One region of the Lysinibacillus sp. KU-BSD001 genome, then DNA from elsewhere that is predicted to be linked to it. Evidence: predicted binding sites of a transcription regulator. Region 1 holds the regulator's gene; the other holds the start of a gene.
What was found. Region 1 encodes LexA, which represses DNA repair genes until DNA is damaged. Its sites were predicted from a motif close to CGAACATATGTTCG; they were not measured.
Positions count from the first base shown of each region.

Region 2: addB (helicase-exonuclease AddAB subunit AddB) is a predicted target of LexA. The motif match lies at 3,041-3,054, and genes of this name have one in related genera.

Region 1 is NZ_JBDQZI010000001.1:388,761-394,577, forward strand. It holds gene AAGS61_RS01995 (potassium transporter) at 1-637, shown strand, start outside; gene AAGS61_RS02000 (prepilin peptidase) at 649-1,401, shown strand; gene AAGS61_RS02005 (gamma-glutamyl-gamma-aminobutyrate hydrolase family protein) at 1,551-2,243, shown strand; gene lexA (transcriptional repressor LexA) at 2,286-2,906, opposite strand; gene yneA (cell division suppressor protein YneA) at 3,071-3,409, shown strand; gene AAGS61_RS02020 (YneB family resolvase-like protein) at 3,406-4,083, shown strand; gene AAGS61_RS02025 (DUF896 domain-containing protein) at 4,220-4,453, shown strand; gene tkt (transketolase) at 4,592-5,817, shown strand, end outside.
Region 2 is NZ_JBDQZI010000018.1:33,846-39,662, reverse strand. It holds gene AAGS61_RS18900 (PDZ domain-containing protein) at 1-751, shown strand, start outside; gene AAGS61_RS18895 (AzlC family ABC transporter permease) at 929-1,594, opposite strand; gene AAGS61_RS18890 (AzlD domain-containing protein) at 1,652-1,963, opposite strand; gene AAGS61_RS18885 (TVP38/TMEM64 family protein) at 2,276-2,905, shown strand; gene addB (helicase-exonuclease AddAB subunit AddB) at 3,095-5,817, shown strand, end outside.

The DNA of each region.
Region 1 (5,817 bases):
TTCAGCACTCGTATTAGCTTTATTGTTTGCTGTTTATTATTATGTGGTGAAACCGAAGCAAGAGGAGGCTACTAATCTAGAGAGTTCGGTTAGTAGCTTGAATAGTGAGATCACGTCGATTCAAGACCAGATTACCTTACTAAAAGAAGAGCAATCTAGTGACATTCCAAATGAATTTGCCTTGCGTAAAAAAGTGCCAGCTAGTCGAGAAATTGATCGGATTTTATTAAATATTGAAGAGGTAGAATACGTATCAGGCTCAACAGTGTTAGGGATAAAGTTTAATAATTATGATTCGCTTGTATCGGAATCAACCTTAACCGATCCAAATGCTACAGAGGAAACGACAGAGGAAACAGCACAAGGCGAAGTTGCGGAGACTGAACAAAACCCGGTGTCAACGATTGCGACAGCAAATGTACCGACTAATTTGAAATTAGTGACATTTGAAGTGGACGTAGCATCCCCAAACTTTGAAAAATTACAGTTATTTATTAAAGAAATTGAGCGATTAGAACGGGTGATGCACATTGATAAAATTGATTACCAACTACCTGGTGAAGAAGAGTTATTTGCAGAGGATCGTTCAGAAGTCGCAGCAGCAATCATTCAAATCACAACATTTTATTACGAATAAGGGGCCGAAGTATGGACATGATGTATACGATTGTATTCGGGATATTTGGTCTCGTATTCGGTTCGTTTTATAATGTGGTAGGTTTACGGGTGCCAAAAGGGGAATCGATTGTGACCCCGCCTTCCCATTGTACAAACTGTAGCAAAAGGTTAACGGCATTGGAGCTAATTCCTGTGCTGTCCTATGTCATGCAGGGAGGGAAGTGCCGCGGGTGTGGGGTCAAAGTGTCACTGATCTACCTATTAACGGAGCTAGTGACGGCGGTCCTTTTTGCGCTGAGCTATATGGTGTTTGGCTTAAGTGCGGAGCTTTTTGTGGCGTTGCTGTTTGTTTCATTACTCGTCATTATTAATGTTTCGGATATCGCGTACATGCTGATTCCGAATAAAATCTTATTATTTTTCTTCCCATTTTTAGTGATAGGACGTATTTTATCTCCGCTTGAGCCGTGGTGGGATAGCTTGCTTGGGGCTAGTGTTGGGTTTAGTATATTGCTACTCATAGCGGTTGTCTCAAAAGGTGGTATGGGGGGCGGCGATATTAAGCTGTTCTTTTTAATTGGTCTAGTGCTCGGTACCGTCAATGCGCTGTTAACCTTGTTTTTAGCATCTGTTATTGGGATGGTAATCGGGGGAGTTGTATTAAAAGTGCGCGGCCAAGGAAGGAAAACGCCTGTACCGTTTGGACCATCGATTGCGATTGGTGCGCTGATTACTTATTTTTATGGTGCACAGCTGATCGAATGGTATTGGCAATTATTTTAAATGAAACAAGGTGAATTCTACGGAATTTGCCTTTTTTTCTGTGGATTAGGCAAGTAAAATTGAAAATAAAGCAAGTACACCGCTGACTTCATAATAGATGGTGTTTGGCTAGTAGGATTTTTGCTTCGATCAACTTAGGGGGGATTTAGATGAAACCGATTATTGGTGTGACCATGCATTCATCAGAAAGAAAATTTGAAATTAATGAGACGTATATTCAAGCGGTTTTACAGGCAGGGGGCATTCCGCTTTGCTTCCCGCATATTACAACGGGGGTTGAGGAATTTATTTCCAAAATAGACGGGTTACTTTTAATTGGGGGACATGATATTCATCCGAAATTTTTTGGAGAAGATCCGATTCCGATGCAAGGGATGGTCATTGAACAACGCGACGAAAGTGATTTTCAAGTGTTACAGGCCGCATTAAAGCGCGACTTACCTGTTTTTGCCGTTTGTCGCGGCCATCAAGTGTTGAATGTGGCGTTTGGTGGCTCGCTGTATCAAGACATTCCGTCACAAGTAAATGGCGCTATACAACATGCCCAAAAATCAGCACGTCATGAAAAGATTCACCGTGTCGTCGTACAAGAGGGAACAAAGCTATGTGAGTTAATTGGCAGTGAAGTGTGGACGAATTCCTTCCATCATCAAGCGATTAAAGAAGTAGGGGACGGCTTAATGGTGACGGCGTCTACGAGTGATGGCATGATTGAAGCGATTGAACATCCAGATTATACATTTTGTTTAGGGGTGCAGTGGCATCCAGAAGAGCTAGCTATGAAACAAGATGATGCATCGCTTACTTTATTTCAAGCGTTTGTGGATGCGTGTCAAAAATAAAAAACGGTGTAGGCGAAGTGTGACTTTGCCTACACATTTTTATTAATGAATATTTCGGTATAACCCAACGACTTTCCCTAAAATCTTCACTTGGTCTACTAAAATCGGATCCATTGAAGAGTTTTCAGGTTGTAAGCGGAAATGTGTTTTTTCCTTATAAAAGCGCTTCACTGTTGCTTCATCATCTTCGGTCATCGCGACGACAATATCCCCGTTGTTTGCTGTAGATTGTTGTTTGACGATGACGTAATCCCCATCTAAAATGCCTGCTTCAATCATCGACTCGCCCATAATTTCCAGCATGAAAATTTGATCCTCACTTGTGCCATATGTGTTTGGAAGTGGGAAATATTCCTCTGTATTTTCAATGGCCGTAATCGGTAGCCCGGCTGTTACTTTGCCGATTAAAGGAACATGGATAACGTCTACTTTAGTTGTAAGTGTATCTTCTTGATTTAATACTTCAATAGCACGTGGCTTCGTAGGGTCCCGACGAATTAACCCCTTGCTTTCAAGACGAGCTAAATGACCATGCACGGTTGAACTAGAAGCAAGCCCGACAGCTTCCCCTATTTCACGAACGGACGGTGGATAGCCTTTAGAACGTACTTCTTCTTTGATGAATGCTAAAATTGCTTCTTGTCGTTTAGATACTTTTGTCATGTTTTTTCACCTCTCTGTAAGAGTTCTTCCTTATTATTTACACTCAGTATAACATATACGAACAGAAAAGCAAACGTGAGTTCGAAAAAATATTGACAAAAAACGAACAGCTGTATTAAAATGAGAACATACATTCCGAACAAGCATTCGAGGGGGATTTGTGGATGAATTGGTTAAAGAAAAATAACTATGTAGCGCTACTTTTAGGGGTTACAGTAGCATTTGTGACATACTTATACATAACAGATGAAAAAATTGAGCACTACGAACAGATTACAGTGCAGCATGGCGATACTTTATGGTCGTTAGCCGATGAATATCGTGGTAAAATGTCTACGCAAGACTGGGTTTCTTTTGTACAAAAGGAGAATTATTTATTTAATCAACTGCTAACGGCAGGTCAAACGATTACAATTCCTGTTGAAAAAGACTCCGTATATGTTGTTAGACTGTCAACACAAGAAGAAACTGATTCCATTAAAGTAGCGAGTGAACAACGATGACCCAACAAAAACAAGCTGTCGTTTATTGCCGTGTAAGCACAGTGAAAGAAACACAAGAAACATCTTTAGTCAGGCAGCGTGAAGAATTAACACGTTACGCCCAGCAGTTACAGTTTAAGGTAGCAGCTGTTTTCGAAGATCAACAAAGCGGTTATGATGTCGACCGAGACGGCTTACTTGAAATGCTCGATTTCATGAAAGCGAAACGTATTCAAACGCTTTTCATTCAGGATGAAACCCGGTTAGGGCGTGGCAATGCGCGAATGGCCGTGTTGCATTTACTGTTAAAGCAAGAGGTAACGGTTTATTCCTTGAATGAAGCGGGACCACTCTCATTAAATGAGATGGATACGATGCTGTTAGAAATATTAGCGATTGTAGAAGAATATCAGCGGAAATTGCATAATGCTAAAATCCGACGAGGCATGAGGCGCGCTGTAGAAAATGGCTATCGTCCTGAGTTAAATTTAACAGAGCGCGGCAACTTAGAGGGGCGTGAACGAATTGAAGTCCCGATTGAAGAAATCGTGAAGCTTCGAGACAGAGGCATGACATTTAAAGAAATTGCTAGTACATTACAAGGACTAGGATTTCAAGTAAGTAAAGCGACGATAAATCGCCGCTACATCGAATATACTGAGCAACAAGAACAATCAACAGAGTCACCAGAATAAGTTCTGGTGCTCTTTTTTTATGGTAAAAGTGTAAGATGGAAATTTGTCGAAATAGCCAGAATAAAGCACAATCACTTGCACTTCCGCTTATTTTTTCATACCTTTGTAATAGTTAGTGTAGAAAGGTGAGACATGTATGCTATCAAAAGAAAAAATTGCTCGTATTAATGAGCTATCTAAAAAGAAAAAAGCGGGAACATTAACAGAAGCGGAAGCAAAAGAGCAATCACAGTTACGAAAAGAATACTTAGACACATTCCGCAACACAATGCGCGACACAATTGAAAATGTAAAAATCGTGGACGCAGCAGGAAATGATGTAACGCCTGAAAAAGTGAAGCAAGCACAAGAGAAAAAGTTCTTAAATTAATTAAATGTTGCACTGATGTAATGATGTGTCACATTTAACAAAAAAGTATAACATATTTACTTGAAAAGCATTGTTTTATTTAACAAATATGACTAAACTATATAAGAACAATATTCGTGCGAGAAAGGATGTCATAATATGACACAACATATGGATCAGTTAGCGATTAACGCTATCCGAACATTATCAATTGATGCAATTGAAAAAGCCAACTCTGGTCACCCAGGCTTACCAATGGGGGCAGCTCCAATGGCGTATACATTATGGACAAAGCAATTACGCCACAACCCACAAAATCCTAAATGGTTTAACCGCGACCGTTTCGTATTATCAGCAGGTCACGGCTCAATGCTGTTATACAGCTTACTGCACTTAGGTGGTTATGGGTTAGACATGGAAGAAATCAAAAACTTCCGTCAATGGGATTCAAAAACACCAGGTCACCCAGAGTATGGTCATACGGTAGGGGTAGAAGCAACAACTGGTCCACTTGGTCAAGGCATTGCGATGACAGTCGGTATGGCAATGGCTGAACGTCATCTTGCTGCTACTTACAATAAACCAGGTTATGAAATCGTAGACCACTATACAGTTGCATTATGTGGCGATGGCGACTTAATGGAAGGCGTTGCGGCAGAGGCGATTTCATTAGCAGGTCACTTACAACTGGAAAAACTAATTGTCCTATACGATTCAAATGATATTTCATTAGACGGAGATTTAGGCAAATCATTTTCTGAAAATGTTAAAAAGCGTTTTGAATCATACGGCTGGAACTACTTACGAGTAGATGATGGCAACGATGTTGAAGCAATCAACAATGCGATTGAACAAGCGAAAAAGAACACGGGTGGTCCGACATTAATTGAAGTGAAAACAGTGATTGGTTTCGGTTCGCCAAATAAATCAGGGAAAGCGGATTCTCACGGTGCGCCACTTGGAACAGATGAAGTGGTCTTAACAAAAGAAGCGTACAGCTGGGCACATGAGCCATTCCAAATTCCACAAGACGTGTACGATACATTTAAAGCAGCTGCAGAAGTACAAGGTGTACAAGCAGAAGCAGCTTGGAATGAAACATTTGAAAGCTACAAAGCACAATTCCCAGAATTAGCAGCGCAGTTTGAAAATGCAATGAACGGTGAAATTCCAGCGGACTACGATGCAGAAATTCCTGTATATGAAGTAGGTAAATCTGTTGCAACACGTTCATCTTCAGGAGATGCGATCAACGCGCTTGCGAAAAAAGTACCTTCATTCTTTGGTGGTTCAGCGGACTTAGCGGGATCAAACAAAACAACAATGAAGGGTGCAGGCGACTTCTCAGCGGAGAACTATGCTGGCCGTAATATTTGGTTCGGTGT
Region 2 (5,817 bases), on a different contig from region 1:
AGATGGGACGATTGTGCCGATTTGTATTGTAGCTGGATTATTAGTCATTGCAGAAGGGGTCCTAATCCGAAGATACGGTGCGAGTTTAGCATCGCCTATACTAGAAAAAACGAAACGTGGTTTACAGGCAGTTTCCTATTTCTCAAAACAAGTATGGGTTCTGCCGCTCTTTGTGTTAATTCCTGGGGAAGTTATTCCTTCATACATCCCATATTGGCCACAGTTTACAATTGGTGAGCAAGCATTCGGACTCATGTTATTTCCATTTGTGATCGGGTTCCAGCAACTGACACGTAAAACATTGCCTGTTTATTTTTATCCAAAGCTAGCGAAATCAATCATTTGGCTAGGGAGCATAGTTGTACTCGGCGGCATCGGTGCTTACTTTGTACCAGAAGTGGCGTTTGTTGTGCTTATGCTAGGTGCGCTAATGCGTTTGTTCATTGCGCTACGCTACAAATTACAAGATCGTGATGATGTGTATGCGGTAGCACCTAGTCCAATAGGGGCAACTATTGCGGCGGTTTTACCGAACTCACCTGCTGAGAAAATGGGGTTATTAACTGGTGAAGTAATCAAAAAAGTAAACGGTCGCGAAGTACAAACAGAACGTGAATTGTATGAGGCGCTTCAAGTAAATGCCGCTCATTGTAAACTGGAAGTGCTTGACCATAAAAAAGAGCTTCGCTTAACACAACACGTCGTCCATAGTGATGACCACTATCGAATCGGGTTACTGTTAGCGAGGTAAGCAGAAAGCATCTCTTTATGAGGAGAGGTGCTTTTTTCTGTTTGAATAGTTGTAAGTAGTCAAAATGGGCGTGTATGCGAGCAAAACAACCCCGTATCCGATCAAAACGCAATCGTATCCAGTCAAAATGATAACCGAAACAAAAAACGGCGCGAGAATACGCACCGTTTCGAGTCGTTAAACAAATTGTTTTTTCGTACGCCAACCATTATAAATGATCTCTACTAGTATCGCAGAAGCAAGGGCCGAGACAATGATGGCCCAACCTGTTGAAAGCCATTCTGTCCAATAAAACATACAATTTAAACTAGCTGCAATCAGAGCAAGCATCAATACTTTTCGATTACCACGCATGGATGGTACCAGAAGCCCGATAAACATCGCATATAGGGCGACTGACATCGCGGCTTGTAAAAACATCGGTAAGTTTGCCCCGATCAAATGCCCAACAGCAGTAAAGACAACCCAGCTACTATAAGCAGCTAAATTGACACCAAAGCCAAATGCCATAGGAAGACGTTCTTCCTTTCGCGTAGCGAGAACAGAAAAGGTTTCATCTGTTACCCAAAAAGCGAAAAGTCCCTTCATCCATTTTGGGGCATGCACCATTTTTTCATTGAGCGCGGCAGACATTAAAAAGTGGCGGATATTGACGATCAACGTATTGAGTACGATAACAAGCGGGTCTACCCCTTTAGAAATCAATGTTAAGCTAATATACTGAGAAGCACCTGCATACACAAATATGCTCATGGCAGTTGCTTCTAAAATAGAAAGTCCGGTCGTTTTTGCGAGTAAGCCAAATGTTAAGGCAACAGGAAAATACCCGATAGCAATAGGCATACCAGCTTTTAGACCGGAGAAAAAATGAAGGTCTTTCAATGAATCCATCTCCTTAGATTACACTAGTACTAAACTGTAAATGGCTAATGCTGCGATCGCACCGAGTACGACAAAAATCACATTAGCTCCTGCATAAGCAATGCCAAATGCGGCAACAGCTCCTAATATCCCGAAGAAATAATCGCCTTCTTGGATATAAAAAATAGCTGGAAATATGAGTGCGCCTAAAATGGCAAAAGGAATATTTCGTAAAATGCCAGATAAAAAGGGCGGCAACTCAATCCCCTGTAAAAAGGTTAACGGAATGGCCCTTGGTATATATGTAACAAGTGTCATACCTAAAATCATCCACCAATATGAAATCCCCATGTATTACTCCCCCTTTAGTTGCTTTTTCTTGTTGAAAAGGTTACAAATGAATACAAAAAAGAAACGTGCGAAAACGAAGTGCTGTTATTGTGAATAAAATATAGCGCCTCTGTGCAATGATATTAACAGTGAAACCAAATGTTATGAAAAGGCGTTCTTGTTAATGAATTACACAAGGCGATTTTGTTGTTCGTTTACTAACAAACGATAGAAAAAAGATATTTCAACTATTAACAATGCTTTTGCACGTATTATAATAATATTTAGAAATTTAAGATAGTACAAGAGGGAATTAGATTTGAGGTGGTTTGCATGTTCGATTGGCTGACAATTGAAAACATAGAAGAAGTAGAAAAGTATTATCGAACATTGGGACCGCTTGTCGGAGTGTTGTTACCATTTATTGAATCATTTTTACCGTTTTTACCGCTCGTTGTCATTGTTGTAGCAAATGCCAATGCATTCGGTTTATTTTTTGGATTTATTTTATCATGGCTTGGGACAGTGCTAGGGTCATATGTCGTATTTTTAATTGTTCGGAAATTCGGTAGACATCCGAAGCTACATTTCTTTACGCAAAGTAAACGTGTACAGAAATTGATTACATGGGTCGATATGAACGGATTGAGTCCGCTTTTTGTCCTGTTATGCTTCCCATTTACTCCATCTGTTTTAGTGAATATCGTAGCGGGGCTGTCAAATATTCGGAAGCATTTTTATTTAGTAGCGGTTATATTAGGGAAAATGGTGATGATTTTTGTTATGAGCTTTGTGGGACATGATCTTACCGCGTTAATCCGCAGTCCAATCAAACTAGTGCTAGCAGTTGTGGTCATTTTCCTTTTATGGCTGTTTGGTAAAGCAGTGGAAGTTCGGTTAAATAAAAGAGTAGAAAGAGATTTACGAAATGCAGAGAGGAAAGAGCACGGCGGTGAAGTGTAACCGCCGTGTTTATTTTGGGGAGAAATGGCAAGTAAATTTAAAAACATCGCAGGACTGTTCCATTGTGTGCGAGGTTTTTGTAAGGAAGATAAGAAAGTATAAGTTTTTCTAGTATGAACTTTTTTAATCCACACACGAACATGCATTCTAAGGTACAATAGAAGCAACTATATTTAAGGGGGGATTGCCTTGTCATTACGCATCATTTCGGGGCGTGCAGGTGTAGGAAAAACAACTGCTATCCATCAAGAAATTATTGATGATTTAAAACAGCATCCGTTAGGGCATCCGATTTTTATCATCGTACCAGATCAGATGTCTTTTACAACGGAGCATGATTTAACAAATAAATACGATGTGCGTGGGATTATGCGTGCGCAAGTATTAACATTTAAGCGACTAGCTTGGTTTATTTTGCAGGAGACAGGCGGGATTGCGAAGGAACGGATTGATAGTTTCGGTTATCGCATGTTATTACGCCGTATTTTAGAGGAGCACAAAGAAGAGTTTCAGTTATTCCGACAAGCAGCAGGGAAGCGAGGGTTTACTCAGGAAGTCGAAATGCTACTTCGAGAGTTTAGCCAATACGATATTACGAGTGAATCGATCGTGCTGCTCATTGCGGAATTAGAGCAAGTGAAAGCCTCGCATACATTGATTGCGAAACTGAAAGACTTTCACATTATTTTACGCGAATTAGAAGAACAGATTGGCGATAGTTATGTAGATGGGGAAGGGTTTTATCCTATTTTAGTGGAGCAACTTCAACATTCATCAAAAATAAAAGAAGCGCATATTTACATTGATGGCTTTGTTATGTTTACAAAACGTGAATTGGCGATTGTTCAACAGCTGCTTGCATTAGCAAAGCGTGTCACAATTGTACTGCCATTTGATGATGTAACTGCGGCGACACAACCGGAAGCATTATTCCATCGTGCTGCGTTTTCGTATGACAAATTGATTCAAGAAGCGATGCAACTAGGGGTTGAGGTAGAACCACGTGTGCATTTAGAACATCCATTTCGTTTTACAAATGACGATTTACTGCATATTGAAAAACAGTTTCATGCACCTGTTCCTGTACAAAAACAGGCAACGGGCTACGTGCAAATTATGGAAGGGGCCAATCGCCGCGCGGAGGTGCAAGGGATTGCTCGGGAAATACTTCGCCTCGTGCACGAGGAAGGGATTCGTTATCGTGATATAGGGATTATGTATCGACAAGCGGATGTGTATGATCCGATTATTCAGACGACATTTGCACAGTACGGCATTCCATTTTTCTCGAATGAAAAGCGACCGATGCTCCATCATCCGTTAATTGAGCTTACTCGTTCTGCCCTTGAAGTGATTCAATCGAATTGGCAATATGAACCGATTTTCCGCGGGGTAAAGACTGATTTATTTTTCCCGTTAAATAGCCATATGGATACGATGCGAGAGCATGTAGATCAACTAGAGAATTTTGTTATTGCAAAAGGGATTCAACACAATCGTTGGAAAGAAGATAAGTTCTGGGTGTACAAGCGTTTCCGAACATTAGAAAAATTAGGGACGGTACAAACGTCAGCAGAGGCAGAGATGGAGCAGTTACTTCATCATGCCCGTGATATGATTCGCACCCCACTGCTTGTATTAGAGAAAAAAATAAAAGCGGCCGAAAATGGCTTAGAGCTGGCAAAAGCCATTTATGAATTGATCGATGACTTACAAGTATATGAAAAGCTCCAAGCATTAAAAGAGCAGGAATTAGAAGAGGCTGTATTTGAGTTCGCCAGTGAACATGACCAAGTATGGAACGGTTGGGTCAATGTGTTAGATCAATTTACGCTCATGTTTGGTGATCAACAAATTGCGCTAGAAGATGCGATGCAAGTGTTAGAAGAAGGATTCGATGCGTTAGAGTTTTCAAATATTCCGCCGAGTCTGGATGAAGTAACGGTGGCCACTGTGGAGTTCTCCCGTTTTGATAATATGAACGTCGTATTTGTTATTGGTGTGAATGATGGTGTGTATCCAATGCGTATCGATAAAGAAGGGTTGATTAGTGATGCTGAGCGTGAATACTTTGATGCAATTGACTATGAGCTAGCACCGAACTCTCGCAGTAAATTGCTACAGGAGGCATTTTTAATGTATCGTGCCATGTCTTCACCGACGAATCGACTGTATCTCACATTCCCAAGTGCAGATGAGGAAAGCAAGGGGTTATTGCCATCGCTGTATATTAACCGATTACACAAACTGTTTGAGGTGGATGGTAAGCGGACATTGCCGCATGCGCGTATTTATATTGATCCCATTGAAGAGTTAGAGAAAGAACAGGTTTTGCATTATTTACGCCATCCAAGTCCTGCGGTTGCATACTTAACAATGCAATTAAAACATGCGGAAGTGAACGGGGAATTGGCAGAAGAGTGGGTTGCGCTCCAGGCATTTTATGAGCGTCATCCGACATGGCAGGAAGTATTTTACGATGTCACGAAGCCGCTTTATAAGAAAAATGTGGCGGAAACATTAGTAGATGAAAATACAGCGGCTCTGTACGGGGAGGAATTATCAGCGAGTGTTTCACGTATTGAGCAATTTTTCCGTTGTCCATTTGCTCATTTTACATCGTACGGTCTTCGCTTAGAAGAACGAAATGAATATAAGCTGGAAACCTTTGCAATGGGGGATTTATTCCATGAAGCGCTTCGAATGATTTTAACGAGTCAGGATGAGCCTCCAAAAACATATAGCGAATGTTTACAACAAGCACGTGCGACGGTAGAGCCTTTAGTAGGGGTGTTTTCCTATAGTATTTTAGAAAGTAGTTCGCGTTATATATACATTAAAGAAAAGTTGATTCGTGTTGTGGCGCGTACATTATTTGCCTTAACAGAGCATGCAAAGGTGTCTAAGTTTAA